DNA from 4 places in the Alteromonas sp. K632G genome. Region 1 is predicted to be linked to each of the others. Evidence: predicted binding sites of a transcription regulator. Region 1 holds the regulator's gene; each other region holds the start of a gene.
The links. Region 1 encodes sigma-54, which starts transcription at its own class of promoters, with help from an activator protein. Its sites were predicted from a motif close to GTTGGCACGNNNNTNGNNT; they were not measured.

Region 1 (5,921 bases):
AATAGAATGAAAGCACTGAATGTCGCACACATTGTGCAGGGTGAAGAAAATAAATCTGACGCCCTTGCTGAACTGATGGCTCGCTTATCACTTAAGCCCGAGCATGTGGCGGTAGTAGGTGACGATATGCCTGATACGGGCATGTATCCTCACGCTAATGTAAAAATTGCGGTAAAAGACGCCCACCCTGCGGTTGCACAGCAAGCGAATTGGATCACCACGTTGCCCAGCGGCTTCGGGGCCGTTCGCGAAATATGTGACACCTTGCTTCAAGCAAACGACAAGCTACACGGAATTCAAGGTGCTAGCGTATGAAGGTATTAGGTTTTGATCGATTAGGCTTAAGTATTTCGGTGTTATTTATATTGGCATCCGCCCTGTATATCCCTATTTGGATGGACGAAGACCCTGCTCAGCAATCTGATCAAGGGCCGGACGCATTAAAGCCTGCATATAAAGCCAAAAACCTAACGACCACCTTATACAATCAAGAAGGACAGCTAAATCACAAAGTATTTGCAGCGTCGATGGAACATTACGACCAATTGGGCTTTGTTTTATTCCAAAAGCCCAGATATACATTGTATACCGACGATGCACAGTCACCGTGGGAAGTTACCGCGACAGAAGGCACTTTGTATAATAACGAATTGATACAGCTAGAAAATAATGTCGTTATTGAAAACCAAAGTGTCGATGACTTTGTAAGAACAATACGCACAGCGTTTATAGAGATAAACCTGTACACTAAGCAAATGACATCTGATCAGCCCGTGGAAATACGTGGCTTACAATATGTGATTAACAGCAATGGGTTTAACGCTAATTTGCGTACCCAGGAATACGAGTTAATAGACCATGTACAAACCATTTATTCGCCTAGCCACTAAAGCATTAGCGACTAGCCTCGCTGTTAGCCTATTTGCTACTGCGGCTATAGCGGCTGAAAGCGACTTTAATAAACCGATTAAAGTTGACTCGAAATCGCAATTTGTTGACGGTAAAAACAAAACCTCATTGTTTAAAGATGATGTACGGATTACTCAAGGTTCTTTGGTGATAAATGCCGATGAAGTTGAAGTGATTGCCAGCGAAGGTGATGGACGAGAGATATTCGTGGCTCGCGGCAAACCAGCCAGCTATTCGCAAAAACTTGAAGACGGTGCTCCTGTCACAGCGAAGGCCAACGAAATTCGCTATGAAGTAGTAAATCGAACTATTTCTTTACAAGGAAATGCTGAGCTACAGCAAGACACCAGTAAAGTACAAGGTGATAAGATTACCTTCGACATGGTCACTGAACAATTACTTGCAACAGGCGGCGAAGACGGCGAAGGTGGCAGAGTCACTACCGTATTTACCCCTGAGGCAATACGTAAAGCGTCATCGAATAACGAAGACGATAAGGCGGACGACAATTAATCATGGCAACGTTGAGCGCACAGAGCCTTGCAAAGGCGTATAAAGCACGTCAAGTGGTTCGCGATGTAAGCTTATCAGTATCGACGGGGCAAATCGTTGGATTACTCGGCCCGAATGGTGCCGGTAAAACGACTACCTTCTACATGATTGTTGGCTTAGTTCCTCTAGATAAGGGCAAAATCAGTATTGATGACAGCGAATTAACCCACGAGCCCATGCACGAACGTGCTCGCCGCGGTATTGGGTATTTGCCGCAAGAAGCCTCTATTTTTAGAAAATTGACGGTGTTTGAGAACATCATGGCTATCTTGCAAACCCGTAAAGGGTTAAGTTCATCAGAACAAGAACAAGAAGCCGATGCGCTACTTGATGAATTTAATATCAACCATATACGTAATAGTACGGGTATGAGTTTATCCGGTGGTGAACGCCGCCGAGTAGAAATCGCACGAGCATTAGCAGCCGATCCGCAATTTATTTTGCTTGATGAGCCATTTGCTGGTGTTGATCCTATATCGGTTAATGATATAAAGAAGATCATTCAACATCTTCGTGACAGAGGAATTGGAATCCTCATCACCGATCACAACGTAAGAGAAACACTGGATGTGTGTGAGAAAGCGTATATTGTGAGCCAAGGCGAACTCATCGCGCAAGGGACGGCAGAACAAGTTTTAAGTAATCAGAAAGTAAGGGATGTATACCTAGGAGAACAATTCAGGCTATAGTTACTGTAACCGAATTGTCATTTTCAGTTTTAAGCACGGGTATATTCACAACAAGAGTTTAAAAATAAGACGTAGATGAAACCATCTTTACAGCTAAAGTTCAGTCAACAACTTACCATGACACCGCAGTTGCAGCAGGCAATCAAGCTGCTGCAGTTGTCTACGCTCGACCTGCAACAAGAGATTCAGGAAGCACTTGACTCAAACCCTCTTTTAGAAGTTGAAGAAGGCGGTGATGACCACCCTGTTGAGAAAAACAACATGGACGGCGACGACCCTTCTGTAGAAGCTGCTCCTACTGCTTCTAGCGATTCATTAGAAGCTGGTGACGCGCTTGAAAAGAACGATCTTCCCGACGAGTTGCCAATCGACAGCACATGGGATGAGTATTACTCGGCCTCTTCTGCCCCCGCTCCTGGCCCATCGAATAATGATGACGACCAATTGTTTCAGGGTGAAACCACCGACAATATTCAAGACCATTTGCTTTGGCAGATGCGCTTAACCCCGTTTTCAGATACAGACCGCGCCATTGCTACCGCCATTATCGACTCAATTGATGAATCTGGTTACCTTAACGTACCCATTGAACAGATTTTAGAATCGGTAAACTCTGACGATGTTGAAGAGTTGGTAGAAATGGACGAAGTTGAATGTGTACTAAAACGTATTCAAATGTTCGACCCTATTGGTTCAGGTTCACGTACACCGCAAGAATGTTTGCTCGTGCAGCTTCGCCAGTTCTCAGACGATACGCCATGGCTTACCGAAGCCAGACAGCTTATTAATGAGTACTCAGACCTGCTGAGCAGCAAAGATTACCGTACGTTAATGCGCAAGAGTCGTTTGAAAGAAGATCAACTTCGCGAAGCCATGCGCTTATTGCAAACGTTGAATCCTCGTCCTGGCAGTGCATTAATTACTAAAGAACCCGAATACGTTATTCCTGATGTTTCGGTAAACAAAAAGAATGGCCGTTGGGTAGTAGAACTTAATCCCGACAGCTTGCCAAAATTAAGCGTAAATCAACAATACGCTGCCATGAGCCGACGCTCTAAAAACAGCAGCGATTCGCAATTTATTCGCTCGCATATGCAAGAAGCCAAGTGGTTTATAAAAAGCCTTGAGTCAAGAAACGACACCTTGATGAAAGTAGCAAACTGTATTGTGCAGCAACAAATGGGCTTTTTCGAGCACGGCCCAGAAATGATGAAACCAATGGTGCTAAATGATGTCGCAGAAATGGTAGATATGCATGAATCCACCATTTCACGAGTCACCACGCAAAAGTATATGCATACCCCTCGTGGCATTTTCGAGTTGAAATATTTCTTCTCTAGCCATGTAGCAACGGAATCTGGTGGTGAGTGTTCATCTACCGCTATTCGCGCACTAATTAAAAAGCTTGTGGCAGCGGAAACGCCCAGCAAGCCATTAAGCGATAGCAAGATTGCTCAATTGTTGGCCGAACAAGGCATTAAAGTAGCCCGGCGAACAATAGCAAAATACCGGGAATCGTTATCGATTCCGCCGTCAAACCAACGCAAAAGCCTTATTTAAAGGCCTTGATAATTTAAGGAAGACGAAATATGCAAATCAACCTTACCGGTCATCATGTCGAAATTACTGATTCTTTGCGTAGCTATGTCGATACTAAGTTCAGCAAACTAGAGCGTCACTTTGATCACATATCTAATGTGCATGTCATCCTGAACGTCGAAAAACTCAATCAAAAAGCCGAAGCCACCATGCACCTTAGCGGCGCAGAAGTGTTTGCTTCATCTCATAATACAGACATGTATGCGGCGATAGACAGCATGATCGACAAACTCGACAGGCAAGTTATCAAGCATAAGGAAAAGCTGAAAAAGCACTAAATATTAGTATGGAAATTCAAGCCATAGTAAGTTTGGACCGCACCGAGTGTGCGGTTCAATGTAACAGTAAAAAACGTATTCTAGAGATTATTAGCGACATTGCTGCTAAAAATAATCCCGACATCGATCAGGCTAGTGTATTAAATAGTCTACTAACCCGTGAACGAATGGGGAGTACGGGTATTGGCAATGGTATTGCTCTGCCCCACGGTCGATTACCGGGCTTAGAACACGTTATCGCCATTATTGTAACCAGCAACCCTGCCATCGATTTTGATGCGCTTGACGATCAGCCCGTAGATATATTCTTTGCCCTATTAGTGCCAGAAGAGAAAACAGAAGGTCACTTACAAACACTCGCTACCGTGGCGGGTAAGCTAAGTGATAAAGAAACGGTGAAAGCCATTAGGCGGGCCTCCACCAGTGATGACATCATTACGGCTTTAAGCTAAAAAAGCACTGCACCATATTTTAAAAGGGAGAAATGCAGGTGAAACTGATTATTATCAGTGGTCGATCCGGTTCAGGAAAATCAGTTGCGCTACGTGCCCTTGAAGATTTAGGTTACTATTGCGTAGATAATATTCCGGTTAACCTTCTCCCTACTCTGACCCATACCGTGGTTGATGAATATGACCAAGTTGCGGTAAGTATCGATGTAAGAAACCTACCCAAAAATCCAGCGGACTTGGTAGAGATCTTAGATTACCTACCCTCATCGTGGTCTATGACCATTGTGTACATCGACGCGAGTGACGATGTACTGGTGAAGCGTTTCAGCGAAACCCGCCGATTACATCCGCTAGCTAAGCTCAACAAATCTTTATCTGAATCGATAAAAGCCGAATCAGACTTACTTGCGCCTATTGTTGAGCGCGCCGATTTGTATATTGATACGGATAAACTCACTATTCATCAACTCGCAGAGCTTATTCGCGAGCGAATTCTAGGCAAGAAAAGCTCTCGCCTAGTATTGGTGTTTGAATCGTTTGGCTTTAAGCACGGTATCCCCAAAGACGCCGACTATGTATTTGACGCCCGCTTTCTCCCCAACCCGCATTGGGAACCCGATTTAAAACACTTAACTGGCTTAGATGCCCCCGTAGAAGTATTTTTAGGTTCCCAGCCTGTTGTAACCAAATTTATTTGGCAAATTCAGAACCTAATCACTACATGGCTGCCACACTTAGAACGCAATAACCGTAGTTATGTCACCATTGCGATTGGTTGTACCGGCGGTCAGCACCGCTCAGTATTTATTGCTCAATCGTTAGCGAAAACCTTTGGCGAAATGCATCCCGATGTACAAATTCGCCACCGCGAGTTAAATCAGTAATGACAATCGAAAAAACACTTACCATAGTCAATAAATTGGGCTTACACGCCCGCGCTGCCACACAGTTGGTTCAATTAGCCAATCAATTTGACGCAAAAATCGTGTTGGTGAAAGGCGATAAGAAAGCCGATGCTAACAGTGTGCTGGGCTTAATGATGCTGGAAAGCCACCAAGGTGAACAGGTAAACGTTGTGGTTGAAGGTAATGATGCCGAAGCGGCATTAAACGCCATTGAAACGTTAATTGAAGGCCGTTTCAACGAAGACGAATAATGCAGCTTCCAATACGACTGAGAAATTCTGCTAAAAGCCGTCTATAATTTCACCATACGGCTCGTAATTGTCTGTACCTACTGCGCTTTTGTCATGACAGCGTCATGGCAAGTGCGATATCCTACCATTATTGAAATTCCATTTTTTAGGCGAAAGCAGTGGCAGAAGCGCTGGTCTCAAAATACGTACAAAGCCAACTAAGGGCACTAAATGGCGCGTTGAATAATGGCCAATTTGTTTCTGTACGTAAGCTTCTGCTTGAATTACCCCCATCTGATGTTGCACA
Region 2 (5,921 bases), on a different contig from region 1:
CGAGAAGCCTTCAGCTATGGTATTTTCGATTTCGGCTCACAGGCGCTGAATATAATAAGAAAACAACTAGACGTAATGATTCTCGCTGTTACCTTACCAAGCAGTGAAATGGGTATTTACCATGTCATCAAGCAATTGGCGAGCAGGCCAGCACAAGCGCTGCAACCTATTATTGGCAAAGTCGCGCTTCCTGCTTTTGCAGAGGTTAAAGGTGATAAAGATAGATTTGCGAGGGTTTATAAAGACTTTTATTTTGTTCAACTTTTCGTACTAGCATTCATTTATGTACCAGTAATTATAGCGTCAGAGCTTGTGACCACCTTATTTTTCGGTGAATCCTATGCTCAATACAGTTTAGTGCTTTCATTGTTAGCGGGTTTTTGGTTTATTCGGGTAGCAGCTTCAAACCTTGTAGGTCCATTAGTGCAAGCTACAGGGTTAACAAAGCGTAACTTTATGTGGAACGTTTATGTAATGTGTCCTAACGCATTAGTCATTTACGTATCGTCCATGTATGGGGTCGAGGCGCTTGTAATGTCTATGGCAATCTTTCAAATAATATTATTTCCAGTGGTAAATTACTATTTTATCAAATTTATCACAGGGGTCGGTTTTTCTTATTCGATAAAAAGTATGGGTGTTTTACTAGTAGCTTTTGCCACCCCACTATTATTGTTTTATCAATTTGTTTTACCATTCATACCAGATATCATCTTTGTCAAAGAATCAGCGGTTGGTGTAGTAACGTTGTTAATTGCGCTGATATTATTTTTAAAATATGCAGAAGTGAAGCAATCTCTCAAAAGAATTAAAGGGTTCTAAATGCTAGCAAATAAAAAAGTTTTATTTTTTGTGAGAAGCTTTCCTGTTCTATCGCAAACATTCGTTTTAAACCAAGTTAAAGATTTGGTGAACGAGGGTATTGACGTACAAGTTCTCTCTGTAAACCCTACTAATGACGATACAGGTGTAGTCGAAGATATTTTTGGTAAAAGTGCGTCAAAAAAAGTCGCCTCAATATTGCCTACAGCACACAGCAGTAAATCATACTTTCACATGTTATTGGGTTTCCTATATTGCATGGTGTCGGTAAAGAGACATAAATTAATCTCTTTGTTTTTTCATTTTATGGCTAAGAAAAATAGGTTTTTAGCAAAAGATTTAATGTGTATTGTTTGGTTCCTTCGCAATAAAAATATTTCAACAGACAGTTGCATTGCTCATTTTGGTAGTAATGGCGTTGTTATGGATTACCTCATTCAAGCAGGGTTAGTGAAGTGCACCAATCTGTTTACTATTTTTCACGGCTACGAAATAAGCAGATATGATCAACTAGATCTATGGCAAAACTTGTATGGAAATTTAGGTGGGGTTTTATTGCCAATTAGTGACCATTGGAAAAATAAACTTATTGAGCTGGGGGCAAATGCATCAAAAATTGAAGTAGTTCATATGGGTGTAGACGTAAACCGCTTCGCTTATTCTGAAAAGGTTGTTTCTACCCCGCTTTCAATATTATCTGTGGCAAGGGCTACAGAAAAAAAAGGTCTTAAGTACGCTATAAAAGCGGTATTGGAATGCCCAATTGAATGTAAGTATAAAATTATTGGCGATGGCGACTTGATGAATTCGCTTAAACAAGATGCTGCTAGCCATAGTAATAGTCATAGGGTAATATTCGAGGGGGCAAAACCGTCTAGTTTCGTTGCCGAATCGTTGAAAAATACCGATTTATTTCTTCTACCCTCGGTAAGAGATAGCAAGGGTGATATGGAAGGAATACCGGTTTCTTTAATGGAAGCTATGGCGAGTGGTGTGGTTGTGCTATCAACAATTCATAGCGGAATTCCTGAATTAGTAAAGCACGGTAAAACAGGCTTCTTGGTCAAGGAAAAAGATAGCCGTGCTATAAGCGATATGATTTTAGATATTTCAAAGCGATATGATCTTAATGACATCAGAAGGCGTGCTCGAGCAAAGATTGAAGTGTCATTTAATTCAGAAACCTTAAAAAGTAATCTAATCGAAATATTAACGAGGTAGGTGAATAAAATATGCTTGGTATAAAAGCTGCATTATGCTTGGTATAAAAACTGTTATAGGTGACTACCTAAAGGCGCATTCAAATATGTATCCTTACCGAAGGTATATGTGTAAAAACAATTGTATATTTATTCATATACCGAAGGCTGCAGGGACAAGTGTATTGCATGCGCTAACAGGCACGACTAAGCATGTTCAACGAGATCATTGTAGTGCGTTTAACTTTAGAAGCGCGGATAAAAAGCGTTTTGAAAATAGTTTCAAATTCGCATTTGTGCGGCATCCGATTGATAGACTTCAATCCGTTCATCGTTATTTACTATCGGGTGGTAATGGCACAAATAATAAGCGTCTAAGTTCGATCATTTCTACTGATTATTCACAGTTTGAGGACTTCGTCTTAGATTATCTTGACCCTATGAGGTTGCATACAGAGGTTCTTTTTAAGCCGCAGATTAGTTTTTTGTGTAATGAGCATTATGAAGTGATGGTCGATTTTGTTGGCAAGTACGAGCGTATCGACGAAGATTTTACATTTGTAAACACAAAACTAAATCTCAATACTACGCTACCAAAATCTAATGTTTCAAAAGTGACCAGCGTAGTTGAATTAGAGTCAAAAGTGCAGGAAAAAATATACGAGCTATATTCAAAGGATTTTGAACTTTTCGGCTATTAAAGGGTGTCACGATATTTTACACCGGCATAAAGATTTGTTTTATTCTTTCATATTATCAGTATCTTATGTTTTGGCATGTATATTGCTTAAATTGAGTTGAACATATTTTATAAGGCGTTGTTAGCATGAACAAAAAAATTGTAGCATTATTAAGTTCGTTTTTAATGTTAGGTAGTTTCTCGTCACAAGCGGCGGTTATTACTTATTCTTACGCAGAGTTGGATGGAAGTTTCGATGCTTCTTCAAACCTTCTTGATTATTTTAATAGTCAAAGCGCAACTGAAGTTTCAGTTACAGATTTTGATTTGGAAGGGACGTTTGATGATTCTATTATGAACGTTACTTTTACTTTTGATTTAGCTTCTGATTCTGCGTTTGAAGTGTTTGCTGGCTTAGACGCTGGCTATGGTGCAGAGATCTATATCAACGATGCTTTAGTTTTGGATTCAACCGCTGATTTGTGGTGGAGCAAAAAGTGGACAAGCTCAGATGTTATTTCATTTGAACAGTTTCTTACTGCTGGCTCTAATTCATTCACAATAGTTTGGGCTGAAGAATGCTGTGGTGGTCTTAGTAGTATTGCTTTTTCTTCGCCACTTGTAAGCGCTGGTGATTTTACAACCCTTTCAGTTGACGCTTTAGGTTTGTTAGAAGCGTCCGCACCAGGAGCTCCAGTTTCGGTTAATGCCCCAGGTACAGTTGGTATTTTAGCTTTAAGTCTTCTTGCTCTAGTTCGAGTTCGAAATAACAAAGCTTAATACTTAACTCTAGCGGTAAGTTATTACTTTAAATTTTAAGGGCCGATATAAAATCGGCCCTTTTTTTGCTTTTAAAACAATTGAGATTAGTTATCTTCAAGTCCGATGATTATTCTCTCTTGTGAGTTATATGTATCTGAACTCAGAGCCTCGTTCAATTCTTCGAGTTTGATATTTTTCATTATAATGGATGTGTTGTTTTTAGATTGGCTAATGTCGTTATCTAAAACTAAAACAAGATACTTAAAAGTTCCCGTTAAGTACTCGCCTATAGGGAAACGGATTTTTGAAGTACTACCATTGAAGTAACTTTTTGCATTTATACCGTATGACTGGCTGCCATAAAATTGAATGATTTTTGTTTTAGTTACTTTGTTATCATTTTCAAATGCTAAACCTACAATTTCTGGTAAGCCTTCAACCTCTAAATCCAATTCTAAAATAGTATTTGTGGTAATAGTTAAATTAGCTTCAGTTTTACTCCAAATATTTCCTTGTAGGGTAACACCGACATCCTCAAATGTGTTTAAACTGCCATACTTAGTTTGATCGTGGAAAGGTGTAAATGCCAAACTATCAGGTTTTAACTGCCAACCTTGCGGGGTTGATATCGTCTTACTGACTTTAGAGATATTCGGAATAAGATAATTTTCATCAACTAAAAGTGTATGGGGTGTGGATAATTCTACTAGAGTTGCATACTCTGAACTTTCTGAAAAAGGGTGTGGCAAATAATTATCGTAAGCCATCTGCAAAAAAGGGGATTGTAATTTTTTATTGTAGATGAAGTCATTTGTGAAGGTTGAGCCGTAATATTTATATTTATCATATATTCCAAGCCCTACCATGTTGTTGTATTCTGAAGATATTATCACGTTGTTTTGAGTTCTAACCCAGAACGTACTATCACCGTTTACCCCAGATGCTGAAAGTCCATTTCTTGCAACATCAATATAATTCTCTAATATAAAAGTTTGACCACCGGGCTTCGCTAGAAGTCCACCAGCCTTTATTGCAGTCCATTCTTTGCCGCGTTCGTCACCCAAATCATGAATATTGTTATGAAATAGGTAACTGGGGCCCAGCATATTAGGTGCTACACTTATACCGGCGTAACCTTTCGTTAGTTCATTCTCATATACCAGTACGTTGCGTTGACCGCCATCTATTTCTATCAAATCATCATTAGCAAACGCTAAGTAATTTCCATATATCGCAGAGTCTCTTAAAAATCCACCTGTTCTTTCGAAGTTCTTCCGACCTTCTATTACATCGTTGAATCTGTGAGAATCAGTGCCATAAAATCGATTATTTCTTATTATCATTTGACCTCGAAATTCATCATCTGGGTGGTATGCCCATACCTGCAGGGCGTTAGGCCCATTAGGATGACCGTCTCCCCAATGATTTGCCTTACCATTAGGGCTATGAATTTCGCATTCTTCAACCACCGAAATACCTGTTTTTTCTAAGTAGATTCCAGAGTCATAATTAATTGGGGAAGTACTATTTTCGGACGCATAACCTTTACCATTTTTAAAAATAGTAGCAACTCGTCCATACTTTGAAATATCACAACCTTTTATCCAAATATGATGTGTGTTTTTTGCGAATATGCCATAACGCTCACCGCCTTTAATCGTAAGATTCTCAAGCATTATATAAGATTGTGAACCTATATTAACAGCGGATAGAAAATCAGTGGATGCTTCAATAACTTGTCCATCACCGATGATTTTCGCGTAACCATCTTCATCACCGTAAATATTTAGAGCTTCAAGATCTAACTGGCCGCCATTATAGATTTCTGATAGATAGTATATTTTATTTGGATTTATTGGTGGGGCGTTAGGTCGTGTTCTAAAATTGAACGAGTAATCTTCTGTGTTGCCATCAGAATGTGTTATTTTAATTTCGACTTCGTAGTCGGTATCTGCATTTAAATGCACGATACTTCCAGACAATGCACCATATATTGGTTCCCAAGATAAAGACAAGCCTGGTTGCCAATCAGCAGCTGTCGCTTCTTTATATTTTACGGCACTAGAGCTACCTTCCGCTTGGCTATAAATAACAATGCCAGCGGAATGTATTAGTGGTGTAACGGTATTTTCGTAGCCGGATGCGGCGGCGGCCAACACGATGCTGGGGTCGAGATTATTATCTACTGCTACAGCTAGTAATTGTTCGTATTCAATAGTTTTGTTTGCATTGAAGTATGAAAGTAATCTGTATGCATCAATTGGATATAACGAGACAAGAATAGAGACTGTAGAGTGAGGTTTTTCAGTTGAGGCTACTATTTCTGCTAGCGAGGAATTTTGTTCGTAATCCTGCGATATTAAGTTTAACGCATTTTTCTTGTACAACTCGGCAATGTATTTAGTATTTCCCTCCAGAAGTTCAGCCGTTTGCCTGTTCGCTTTAAATTGCATCAGCGA
Region 3 (5,921 bases), on a different contig from region 1:
CGGTAAGAAACGACACGGCAGTAGGAAAAAATTTCCCACCCATATTTTTTAACATACGCCTAATTAATGCCAAACGTTTTAAATTTAGAATAAAATAGATTTATATCAATAATTTACCATTATATTTAAACAGCTCTAAGTTTTGGCACAAGTTTGGCATTAATTAGACTAACGGATAACAACAGACGTAAACATGATGCTAGGAAGGCATACCGTTACCACGAAGGTAACCATGATATTACAGACTTTATCTGCGCAGGCTGACAACATTGGACGTAAAAGGAAATTCGTCGGCCAAGGATGCAAGGATTGATAGCAAGGTTAACGTCGCTCTGTTGTTTATCGGAAAGTTAAATACGTTTAACGCCAACACGGATGTTGAAAAAGGATGCGTCTTGATGACGAGCAAGGTTGACATTGATGTCGACAAAGCAATCCCCACGGAGTGGTTGATTTGCTTAAAGGAGTTGTTGACGTGAATGACCGATTATCTGTTTTTGCGCCAGTTGAGTGTGATGGCGACTTGGATTAAGTCGTAAAGGCCTGCAGGATGCAGAGTTGCAAACGCTATTTTCGCGATTGTTACTGGATGCCCACATCACTGGCACAGACATTGATGTCCATGTGCAACAAAGGATTGTAACCTATTTGGCTCTGTTGACTCGGCATTATGCCTTCAGCAATGGCCATATCGAGGAACACTAGTAATGTCATCGATATTATTAGTGTGCTGTCACCCGACAGCGTGCCTCTCCCCTCTAAGGCCCTTCCCGGCCTTTTATATACCTCTGATTTTAGCCCGCCTTTGGCGGGCATTTTTTTGCTTGTTAGTTTATTTTTTTTCCTTTTCTTTTAAACCCTTTCCTTTCTTTTTAAACCACTAAACCGATGATAAAAGAGGCCCTGAAAATCACGCTTTTAAAAACTTTTTATTTATTTTTATATTTTGCTGAACTTTTCTTTATTCCACCGCTCTTACTAATACATGGAGTCATTTAGTGTGTTGGCTTTGTGAAGTGTAAATGTGTTTTCCAAGTTATGTTGTGTTTTTCTTAAGGGGCTCTTTAGCCCCTTTCTTTTTGCCTATAAAAAACTTCCTCTTTTCCGTATTACGACCTACTTTTCTAAAAACCAGAATTATTAGCTAGATTTCATCCCAATCTTAGAAATGGAAATGAGAACTATTATCAAATAAGCTATATCCACTGTCGTATTTGGAGAAAATCATGTCTAAACCCGCACCTCGTGTTGTTGAAGTTATCGAGTCTTTCCGTATAACACCAAACATGCAACGTATTGTCCTTGGCGGCGCTACATTAGAAGACTTTCCAGACACTCGCCCTGGCGCTTACGTTAAGTTACTTTTTGATTTAAATGGTGACCCTGTCGTTCAGCCTGCCAAAGATAAACCCGTTGCTATGCGTACCTACACGATAAACAGCTTCGATAGACAAAAAGCACAAATGTCCATTGATATGGTAGTGCATGCAAAAGATGGAGTAACTGGCCCCGCCGCCGCATGGGCGCTAAGCGCAAAAGAAGGTGACAAGCTAACTATTGCAGGCCCTGGTAGCAGTAAAGCGTTAGCAGAGAATTATGACTGGGTACTTTTCGCAGGCGACATGACAGCGCTGCCCAGTAATAGAAACTATTTACAAGCACTTCCTAGCCATACTAAAGGCATTGCAGTTATAGCTATTGAACATGAAACCGATGCTACCACGTTAGAAAAGCCTGAAGGCGTATCGATTCAGTGGGTATCTAAAAAAGAAGCAACATTGTCTGACGCCTTGCAGCGTATTGACTGGCAACAAGGAACCCCTGCTGTATGGGTTGCCTGTGAATTTTCTCAAATGAGAAAAATTCGTTCGTGGCTTAAGGACGAAAAAGAGGTACCCCACAGCCAAGTGTACATTAGCAGCTATTGGCGTGAAGGGCGCAGTGAAGATCAGCATAAGATAGATAAGCGCCAAGATGTTGAAGCCTTTGCACAACAACTTGCCTAACTAGGGCGCGCTGAAACATAAAACCCTGTATGACTTTCAGCGCCCTGTAAATAATGCAGGGCATTGACAATAGCACCTTCTTCTAAAACAGTAAAAACCTCTATTTTTCATAATGTTAATCTTTGGAATGGGGATTGCTACTTATTAAGTGCAGTTCACAATAACCACTCGGTTATTCTTTTTAAAGGAGCAACATATGAACAATGATCGTATCGAAGGCAACTGGAAAGAAATGAAAGGTAAGGTACAACAGCAATGGGGTAAACTTACCGATGATGACCTAGACGTAATAGATGGTCGTCGTGAAGAATTAGTAGGTAAAATTCAGCAAGCATACGGCAAGAGCCGTGAAGAAGCCGAAAAAGAAGTGGATAACCATTTCAACTAGGCACTTTACCTAAGCCTTAACGGCTTGCAGCACAAAAAAAGCCCCATTCGGGGCTTTTTTTATACATAACACAACCTAACCTTTAGGGCTAAGCACCTTGTAAGTGCTTAAGGTGAAGATTCCGTATCAGGTTTTAAGTTGTTGCTAATTTCTCTTGCATCAAAACTGGTGGCCGACGTGGGCCGTGTACCTTTTCCCATCTCAATATTCAAAATACTTTCGATTTCGCTCTTTTGCGAACCACCTACGAAAATGCCAGATTCAAACTGGGTTGTAGGATGATAAGACGTTCTACAAGTAATAACGCCACATTCAGTTACCCGCGCATAGCGTTGGCTGAAGCCAACCTGAGGTGATGTTTGTACGCGCTCTTTATCTACCATGGTTTCCCGATCGGTTACTACAAACCAATCATACCCTTTCAGTAAGGTCAGCTCCGCTGAACGGTACATGGCATAGTCCATAGCCTTACTCTTATCAGACCCTCTACCTTTGAAGTGAACGCGGTATTGGGTTTCACTTAATTTACTTTCGGTATACCCAAAACCACCATTAGATGCCTGTCGATAATCGGGTTGACTCGCGCACCCCGCCATTAGCATTACTGCTAGAAACGCTATAAATTTAGTTTTCATAAACGACTCCTTCGGCAGTCTTAGACTGCCATCCATGATTAATAGCTTGCTGCTCTTGTTCTCTGTTTAATGGCGTCGATACCATTAACAAATCTATCTCTTCATCAAGTACTTTATTGGCACTTGCCGTTTGATACTCACTTTTGTTGCGACCCGCTGTCATCAGCTTACTCGCGTGAAGTTGCCAAATGCCTTGTTCATTTTTACACGCAATCATGATATTCAGTTCATCTTCACCTTGTATCTGCGCTTGTCTGCACAACTGTGATTGTTTATTCATAAACGACAGTTGTGGCACTATCTCCATGCCCGCATCGGTTACCATCATCTCACCCGTTAGATTATTATCGAGGGCTGTAGATACATTCGCCCAATGGTTATTCGTTGACGAAGTGCCAGCAGGATCTAGGGGGTCTGTATACTCTGATTGCATCAAGGTTAACCCTGCCACTAACGCCACTCCAGCCGCTAACGATAAAGGGAATTTCCACTTCCCACTACGTTTAGCGTCTTGGGCTTTGCGATTAAACGAAGTAACGTTGCTTGGCATCCTCTCACTTGCCTGGCTTGCACTTACATGGTCTGAGTCGAAATCTGCTTGCTCAAGATAGGCTTCTGAGGTCGCATCATCTGCAAGTAATGCCACTACGCTATTAGGTAAAGGTTTTTGCGTTGCAGCATCAGCCGCTGCTTTCACCATCATGTCTACCTGCGCTAAAGACGCTAAGCGGTCTGACAGTGCAAGATCACTGGCAATAGCAGTTCTGACATGTTCCATGTCGTCATCGCTAAGTTCTGCGTCTAAAAATGCACAAAGCATTTCGTCAGATATTGTCATAACACCACCTCTTGTTGTGGGTTTAGCATATTACTGAGTTTGCTTCTTGCCCTAGCAAGTCTGCTCATAATAGTCCCAGCAGGCACCTCAAGTACCTCTGAAGCATCTGCGTAGCTCATTCCTTGTATAGCAATAAGTGACAAGGTCTCTCGTTGTTCTGGGGGTAATTCCCCCATGGCTTTACTTACTTGCTTTAGCGTAATACCACCTGAAAGGGCTTCATCCAAATGCGCCTCATCCTTAGCCTGCAATTCAGGGCTAACCGCCGCACTTGTTCTTACTTTTTGCGCACGATACTCATCTATCCATAAATTGCGGCAAACTCGAAATGCCCATGCCATTAATGTGGCATCTTGTGGCAAAGGTTTAGTCAGTAGCTTCTCAATCGTATTTTGCAGTAAATCATCAGCATCATGTATATTGCCGGTAAGTGAAAACGCAAATTTTCTTAATGATGGAACGAGTTCAGTCACTTCTTCTTTCATACAACTTCCTATGAAATCATGCTTTATACCTAGTTAACGTTTGATGCCGTGATTTATTCCCAAGGAACGGGAATTTTTTACATCACCAAACGTTAATTAAGTACGAGAAAAGGGTTATCCCATCATTAAGGGCACGTTTTATGCCAGCTTTATTTATGGATAGGTTGACCGAGTCCTTCGCGGTGAGTAACAAGCACGCTGGGCCCGGTGATGCCTGTATGGGTTTAGTCGCAAAGCAAGTGAGGTAAAATTATGAAGTGCAGATCGCTTTGTCAGCGCGTAGTAGGCGGCTTAATATTTACAATGGGCAGCGTGTGAAGCTTAAATGCCAGCGCCCAGTTAACTATTGGCCGTCAAATAATCGAACCCGTCAGGCCTATCATTGATAGCGTGCCCGTTGATGTAGGCACCGTGCGAGATGTGCTTGAAACTCAGGTAACACAAGGTGTTGAAAGTAGGTTTGACACCTTAGCTAACATACCTGCCCCGCAATTTTCTGTTCCATCGCCCCTAAGCCTTGCCTCGCCTTCAGGCACTCTTGTACTAAAAGAAGTAAAAGCCCCTGATGGATTTTTAGCATTGGAAAGAGAATGGTTAGTTGTCGGTAGCGAGGCTGACAAAACTCACTTTTCTCACCCCGACATCACCATTGAATCGTCTCGCCATTTAGCCGCTATAGACCAATGGATTTACCGTTTAAAGGTTAATACTAGCCTCGATGAACTGTCTCAAATAAGAAACAGCTTACCGGAAACACTAAAAACGCAAGTAGGTCGTAATCATATTTATTTAACGCAAGGCATGGGCGCAGCAGAAAGCGCTAAAATCAAAAACAACAACCAAGACATGCTAGCTAACATTACAACTACTGATAAACCAGGCGTTTGCCAAATACCTGTTCGTATTGGAATGATAGATACCAGCATTGCGCAAAACCACAAAGCACTGGAACACCTTGTTATTGAACAACAGCCTTTTCTTCCACAAGCTTTACCAACTACCCAAGTACACGGTACGTCAGTAGCCAGCTTATTGGCAGATAATATGCGTGCAGGAAGTCACCTCTATAACGCTAGCGTCTTTTATACGCGAAACAGTATTAGTCAGGGCGCGACCTTATTATCATTAATTGATGGTCTCAACTATTTAGTCGCCAAACAGGTTGATGTTATTAATATGAGCTTAGCAGGGCCAGAAAACTCGGTACTGGCCAACGTTATACAAAAAATCAGTGAGCAAGGGGTGCAAATTATTGCAGCAGTTGGAAACGAAGGACCAGCCTCTCCGCCTTTGTTTCCCGCGGCATACCCGTCAACTATTGCGGTAACAGCAGTAGACAATAACCACGCTATCTATCGATGGGCCAATCAAGGTAACTATGTTGATTTTGCGGCCAGCGGTGTTTCAGTAGAAGTCGCACATCCAGATGGTACGACTAGCCGTGAGACCGGCACATCGATGGCAACGCCTTTTGTTTCAGCCCGCTATGCCTGTCTATTTCGCGCTAGTTCAAATCCAGCCCAAGCGTTAGTCACATTGCGCGACCAAGCTATAGATGCTGGAGCACCG
Region 4 (5,921 bases), on a different contig from region 1:
TTTTGATAGCACACACGACAGCAGTACTTCATCTTCTGAACAATTCACTTCATCTTATGATGTGCCTAGTGTCGAGCATGCGCTTGAGGCTGCAACACCGTCGTATGTGAGTGAAGCAGAAGTCAGTTCACTTCGTCGCCAAGCTAGTCGTTTGGAGAACTTGCTTCAGGTCATGCCAGCTGGCGTCATCGTTATTGACGGCAAAGGGGTTGTGCGTCAAGCCAATGACTTAGCTAAGGCATTGCTGGGTGAGCCGTTAGAAGAACAAATATGGCGTAGCATCATTGCTCGCTCATTTAACCCTCGTGCAGACGATGGTCATGAAGTGTCATTGGTAGATGGTCGTCGCGTTAAACTTTCTATAACGCCACTTGAAGACGAGCCAGGGCAGCTAATTGTTATTACCGATTTGACGGAAACACGTCGGCTCCAAGCCAGTGTCAGCCATATGCAGCGTTTATCTTCGTTAGGCAAAATGGTGGCATCGCTTGCACATCAGATTCGCACGCCTTTATCCGCCGCTATGCTTTATGCCTCTAATTTAACGCGAAAAGATTTACCCCAGCATGCATCTGAGCAATTTGCTCGAAAGATGACAGACAGACTGAAAGAGTTAGAAAGCCAAGTTAATGACATGCTGTTGTTCGCCAAGTCTGGTGAACAACAAGTTGTGAATACCTTGTCGCTTGCCAGCTTGCGAGAAGCCATTGAGCCGAATGCGCAAACCATCACTGCGCAGCAAGCACAAAAAATTGCTTTTCATGGCTTCGATTCAACGGATGCACTTATCACTGGGAATCTCACCGCGTTGCAAGGTGCTGTGCTGAACCTTATTCAAAATGCGAGTCAAGTTACGCCTAAGGGCTACACGGTTTCAGTTAATGCAGTAGTGCATGAAGATAAGGTGCTACTTTGCGTTAATGATAAGGGACCAGGTGTACCCAATACCCTAATCAATAAAATATTCGAGCCGTTCTTTACCACCAAAACTCATGGTACAGGGCTGGGGTTAGCCGTGGTGAAATCGGTAGCTAAAGCACATAACGGTTCGCTTAGCGTGGTAAATCTTAATGAAGGAGGTGCTTGCTTTACGCTTGCATTGCCTTGTAACACTCAGGCTATCGGGCAACACAATAAGCCTCACTCAAATGTCGCTTAATTGCTAGGAGAATTAGAAATGTCTAAAACAACTATTCTTATCGTGGAAGACGATGCTGGATTACGCGAAGCGTTGTACGACACCTTATTACTAGGCGATTACGATGTTGTAGATGCCGACTGTGCCGAGGCTGCGTTAATGGTATTAGCGGGTCGAAAGATAGATCTTGTGGTAAGTGATATCCAAATGGGTGAAATGAGTGGCCTTGCTTTATTAAAAAGCATTAAGGCGAAATACCCTCAACTTCCGGTGTTATTAATGACAGCGTACGCCACCATCGATGATGCCGTGCAGGCCATGCGAGATGGGGCTACTGATTATCTGTCCAAACCATTCGCGCCTGAAGTGCTACTTAATCTTGTTGGACGCTATGCGCCTGCACAAAAAGTCGAATCTTGCACGCCTATCGTGGCTGACCCTTCTAGTTTAAAATTACTCGAATTATCAAGAAAAGTGGCGAAGTCAGAAGCGACCGTGATGGTGCTTGGGCCAAGTGGTTCTGGTAAGGAAGTACTTTCCCGCTATATACACGACCAGTCTTCTCGCGCAGATGCACCTTTTGTGGCAATCAACTGCGCAGCTATTCCTGAAAATATGCTTGAAGCGACATTGTTTGGTTATGAAAAAGGCGCGTTTACCGGCGCTATTCAAGCTTGCCCAGGTAAGTTTGAACAAGCCCAAGGTGGTACACTGCTATTAGATGAAATTACTGAAATGGATTTAGCACTTCAGGCAAAGCTACTTCGTGTTATTCAAGAGCGTGAAGTAGAGCGGCTTGGTGGACGTAAAACGATTAAATTAGATGTACGGGTTATTGCAACCAGTAACCGAGATTTACGTAAAGCGGTAGAGCTTGGAAACTTTCGAGAAGATTTATATTACCGCCTAAATGTTTTCCCTATCACATGGCGCCCGCTCGCAGAGCGTCCAGGTGATATTGTACCGTTAGCGGAACACCTTATTAATCGTCACACAAGTGTGCAAGGCCTAGGCAATGTACGTCTCAGTGCAGCTGCACGAAACAAATTGGCGCAATATACATGGCCAGGTAACGTGCGAGAGCTTGAAAACGTTATTCAGCGGGCACTTATACTGTGTGAAGACGGCAGTATAGAGTCTGGTGACTTAATGATTGATATGGCTGTGCATGACGAGATGGCAGTAAAGCAGGACGAGCCCGAAGATAATAGTCGTTTAGGCTCAGAGCTTCGCCAGCAGGAGCATCAAATCATTCTTGATACACTTACTCTATGTAATGGTAAGCGTAAAGATGTGGCGGAAAAATTGGGTATCAGCCCTCGAACCTTACGCTATAAGTTAGCCAGAATGCGTGAAGACGGGATTGAATTACCGGCCTAACATCTCAAACTAGTTTGATAATGAGGGGCGATTAGCCCCTTATTTTTAACGCTTTAGCTGCTGTGCTTTTAGTATTGTACTTGCAGTTGTGCTTGTATTTATACTGGCTTGGACTGGGCGTCACGGCAACGTGCGAGACCTTCTGCGCTGCCACCGAGCATTTTTGCATCGCGTATTTACATAATCTTACGTCCATTCACTTTCTTGACGCTATTCTCCCCTCTCTGTCATAAAATTGGCAATTCCCTTGAAAAACCACATAACTCATTGTTTTTAAATTGATTTCAGATGGTTTTTAAAGTTGGCTTGCCGCTTGCTTATAGTTAAGCATAAGTAATTAAAGCGCATTGTCGTTAAGCGGCAATTCCCCACCGACATTCGAAGGAGTGGTTATGGACGTTAAAGCCAATAGTTTGTACCAAGAAATGCAAAGCATGATTGGGCAAACTCGTATGCCTGCAAACGAACTTCAACCATCAAACGAGATTAATCCCTCGGCCAACGAGTTCTCTACCATGCTTAAGCAAGCGGTAGATGGGGTTAATGGCATGCAATTAGAATCTAAAGATTTACAGCAGCGGTTTGAAATGGGTGATAAGTCACTAAGCCTTGCCGAAGTTATGCTAACTAAAGAAAAAGCAGGCATAGCTTTTGAGGCCACAGTGCAAGTACGTAACAAGGTACTTGAAGCGTATAAAACCATTATGAACATGCCGGTGTAGTTGGAGTAAGTCATGGCTGAAGCAACAGGCACAAATTTGACCGTTAACGACCCATCTATGGGTAACGATAGCGAGCCTGAGAATAAATCAGGATTCATGGATACCTTAGGCAGTGCAGACATGATGCGCCAAATGGCGTTAGTGGTAGTGCTTGTTATATGTGTCGCCATTGCAGTCTTCATATTAATTTGGGCACAAGAGCCTGATTTTCGTCCGTTAGCAAAAATGGAAACCCAAGAGCTTATTGAAACCTTGGATTATATGGACGCCAATCAAATCGAATATCGTTTAGAGGGGAATACGGTATACGTTCGAAGCGATGAATTTCAAACTATACGCTTGGGCATGACGCGTCAGGGCTTAACCGGCTCTTCCGATGCTGGAACCGATATTATCATGCAGGACATGGGATTCGGGGTAAGTCAGCGGGTAGAGATGGAACGCTTGAAACACGCCCGTGAGCAACAAATCGCTGCCACTATTGAAGATATCTCAAGTATACAAAAAGCACGGGTTCTATTGGCGATGCCAAAAGAAAATGTATTTGCTCGTCGTGAGAAAAAAGCCTCTGCTACTGTAGTACTTACTGCTAAGCGCGGCAAGGTGATTGCCGGAGAGGAAGTTGACTCAGTTATCGATATTGTGGCGTCAGCGGTACAAAACATGGAGCCATCTGCGGTAACGGTGACCGATAGCAATGGCCGATTACTAAATTCGGGTTCACAAGACTCGCTAAGTGCTCGAGCACGAAAAGAATATGAAATTGAAAGACAGCGCGAACAAGAATACCTAGAAAAAATTGACGCTATTCTTATTCCTGTTTTGGGAATTGGTAACTACACCGCGCAAGCGGATGTGAGTATGGACTTTACTGCACTAGAGCAAACTCAGCGTAGCTATAACCCCGATTTGCCAGCTGTTCGCAGCGAAATGATCAATGAACAAAATAGTGTGGGTGGTGGTGCTATGGGTATTCCTGGCGCGTTAACTAATCAACCTCCGTTAGACTCGAATATTCCTGAAAATCCAGAAGCAGGCGCACAAGCTACTCTGCCAGGAAGCACGTCGAAAGTATCTACTCGTAACTACGAACTAGACACCACCATTAGTCATACCAAAAAGCAAAGTGGCGTAATTCGCAGGTTAAGCGTATCGGTGGCGGTAGACTATCTTCAAGTTGCTGGTGAAGATGGTACTACCTCTGCAGAGCCTCGCAATCAAGAAGCGTTATTAAACATTCGCCGTTTGCTACAAGGTGGTGTTGGGTTTGATGTGACTCGTGGCGACTCGCTAGAAGTGGTGAGTGTTCCGTTCACTCGTATGGATGATGGTGTTATTGAAGATGCGCCAATATGGGAACAGCCCGCATTTTTGCCTATACTTAAGCTAGTCATTGGTGGTTTAGTTATTATCGTGCTTATCATCTTTGTGATAAGACCAATGCTACGTCGCTTGATTAACCCTGATGAGTCGAAAGAAGCTGACGACTTTGATGCAGATGAAGGTTTAGACCTTGGTGACGAAACCATTAGTATGCTGTCTACTGACTTCGATGAAGGTCAGGTGGGCTTCGCGGCAGATGGTTCACTAATGCTGCCAGATTTACATAAAGATGAAGACGTATTAAAAGCGGTTCGTGCACTGGTTGCGAACGAACCTGAATTGTCAGCCCAAGTTGTTAAGGGCTGGCTGATGCAAGATGAGTAAGTGAGAGCGTATTATGGCTGAAGAACTTGCCACTACTGAAGAAGCGTCCTATGACGTCAGTAAGCTAGAAGGGGTTGAAAAAGCCGCTATTTTGCTTCTGAGTTTGTCTGAAGAAGACGCTGCACAAATATTAAAACATCTTGAGCCAAAGCAAGTTCAAAAGCTGGGCTCTGAGATGGCAAAAGTGGATGATATGACGCAGACAAAAATTACGTCTGTGCATAAACACTTTATTGAAGAGATTCAAAACTACAGTACCATCGGCTTCCAGAGCCAAGACTTTGTTAAGCGAGCGCTTACTGCTGCATTAGGTGAAGATAAAGCGGCTAACTTAATTGACCAAATTCTGATGGGAAGTGGGGCGAAAGGCCTAGATTCGTTGAAGTGGATGGACTCGAAGCAAGTGGCCAGTATCATTCGAAACGAGCATCCTCAGATTCAAACCATTGTATTGTCGTATTTAGAGCCAGAGCAGAGTGCCGAAATATTGGCGCAGTTCCCAGAAAAAGTGCGCCTAGACTTGTTAATGCGTATTGCTAACCTTGAAGAAGTTCAGCCTGCTGCACTGCAAGAGCTTAACGAAATCATGGAGAAACAGTTCGCCGGTCAAGCGGGTACGCAAGCGGCTAAAATGGGCGGCCTGAAATCTGCCGCGAACATCATGAACTACCTTGATACCGCTATTGAAGGTCAGTTGATGGATGCCATCCGTGAACAAGACGAAGAGATGAGCCAGCAAATTCAAGATCTCATGTTTGTTTTCGACAACTTAGTCGATGTAGACGACAAAGGTATTCAAGCTATCTTGCGCGAAGTGCAACAAGATGCGCTGCTTAAGTCAATTAAAGGCGCCGATGAAGAGCTTAAGAACAAGATCATGAAGAATATGTCGAAGCGTGCAGCAGAAATGCTTAACGACGACCTTGAAGCCTTGGGGCCTGTACGTATATCTGAAGTTGAAACCGCACAGAAAG

Region 2: the regulator sigma-54 is predicted to act here: its motif matches at 2,792-2,810, upstream of J5X92_RS05580 (CCXG family PEP-CTERM protein).
Region 3: the regulator sigma-54 is predicted to act here: its motif matches at 2,128-2,146, upstream of J5X92_RS02810 (CsbD family protein).
Region 4: the regulator sigma-54 is predicted to act here: its motif matches at 2,819-2,837, upstream of fliE (flagellar hook-basal body complex protein FliE).

The regions. Positions count from the first base shown of each region.
Region 1 covers NZ_JAGGDM010000021.1:3,195-9,115, reverse strand. Annotated here, with positions in the region: gene kdsC (3-deoxy-manno-octulosonate-8-phosphatase KdsC) at 1-315, shown strand, start outside; gene lptC (LPS export ABC transporter periplasmic protein LptC) at 312-890, shown strand; gene lptA (lipopolysaccharide transport periplasmic protein LptA) at 859-1,422, shown strand; gene lptB (LPS export ABC transporter ATP-binding protein) at 1,425-2,150, shown strand; gene J5X92_RS17835 (RNA polymerase factor sigma-54) at 2,226-3,710, shown strand; gene hpf (ribosome hibernation promoting factor) at 3,740-4,027, shown strand; gene ptsN (PTS IIA-like nitrogen regulatory protein PtsN) at 4,036-4,479, shown strand; gene rapZ (RNase adapter RapZ) at 4,518-5,363, shown strand; gene J5X92_RS17815 (HPr family phosphocarrier protein) at 5,363-5,635, shown strand; gene mgtE (magnesium transporter) at 5,794-5,921, shown strand, end outside.
Region 2 covers NZ_JAGGDM010000004.1:70,246-76,166, forward strand. Annotated here, with positions in the region: gene J5X92_RS05565 (oligosaccharide flippase family protein) at 1-822, shown strand, start outside; gene J5X92_RS05570 (glycosyltransferase) at 823-2,043, shown strand; gene J5X92_RS05575 (sulfotransferase family 2 domain-containing protein) at 2,129-2,722, shown strand; gene J5X92_RS05580 (CCXG family PEP-CTERM protein) at 2,848-3,480, shown strand; gene J5X92_RS05585 (right-handed parallel beta-helix repeat-containing protein) at 3,567-5,921, opposite strand, start outside.
Region 3 covers NZ_JAGGDM010000002.1:30,926-36,846, forward strand. Annotated here, with positions in the region: gene J5X92_RS21205 (hypothetical protein) at 583-714, opposite strand; gene J5X92_RS02805 (siderophore-interacting protein) at 1,227-2,006, shown strand; gene J5X92_RS02810 (CsbD family protein) at 2,203-2,394, shown strand; gene J5X92_RS02815 (hypothetical protein) at 2,502-3,029, opposite strand; gene J5X92_RS02820 (anti-sigma factor) at 3,019-3,867, opposite strand; gene J5X92_RS02825 (RNA polymerase sigma factor) at 3,864-4,352, opposite strand; gene J5X92_RS21365 (S8 family serine peptidase) at 4,743-5,921, shown strand, end outside.
Region 4 covers NZ_JAGGDM010000001.1:202,900-208,820, forward strand. Annotated here, with positions in the region: gene J5X92_RS00850 (ATP-binding protein) at 1-1,159, shown strand, start outside; gene J5X92_RS00855 (sigma-54 dependent transcriptional regulator) at 1,178-2,518, shown strand; gene fliE (flagellar hook-basal body complex protein FliE) at 2,911-3,240, shown strand; gene fliF (flagellar basal-body MS-ring/collar protein FliF) at 3,253-4,947, shown strand; gene fliG (flagellar motor switch protein FliG) at 4,961-5,921, shown strand, end outside.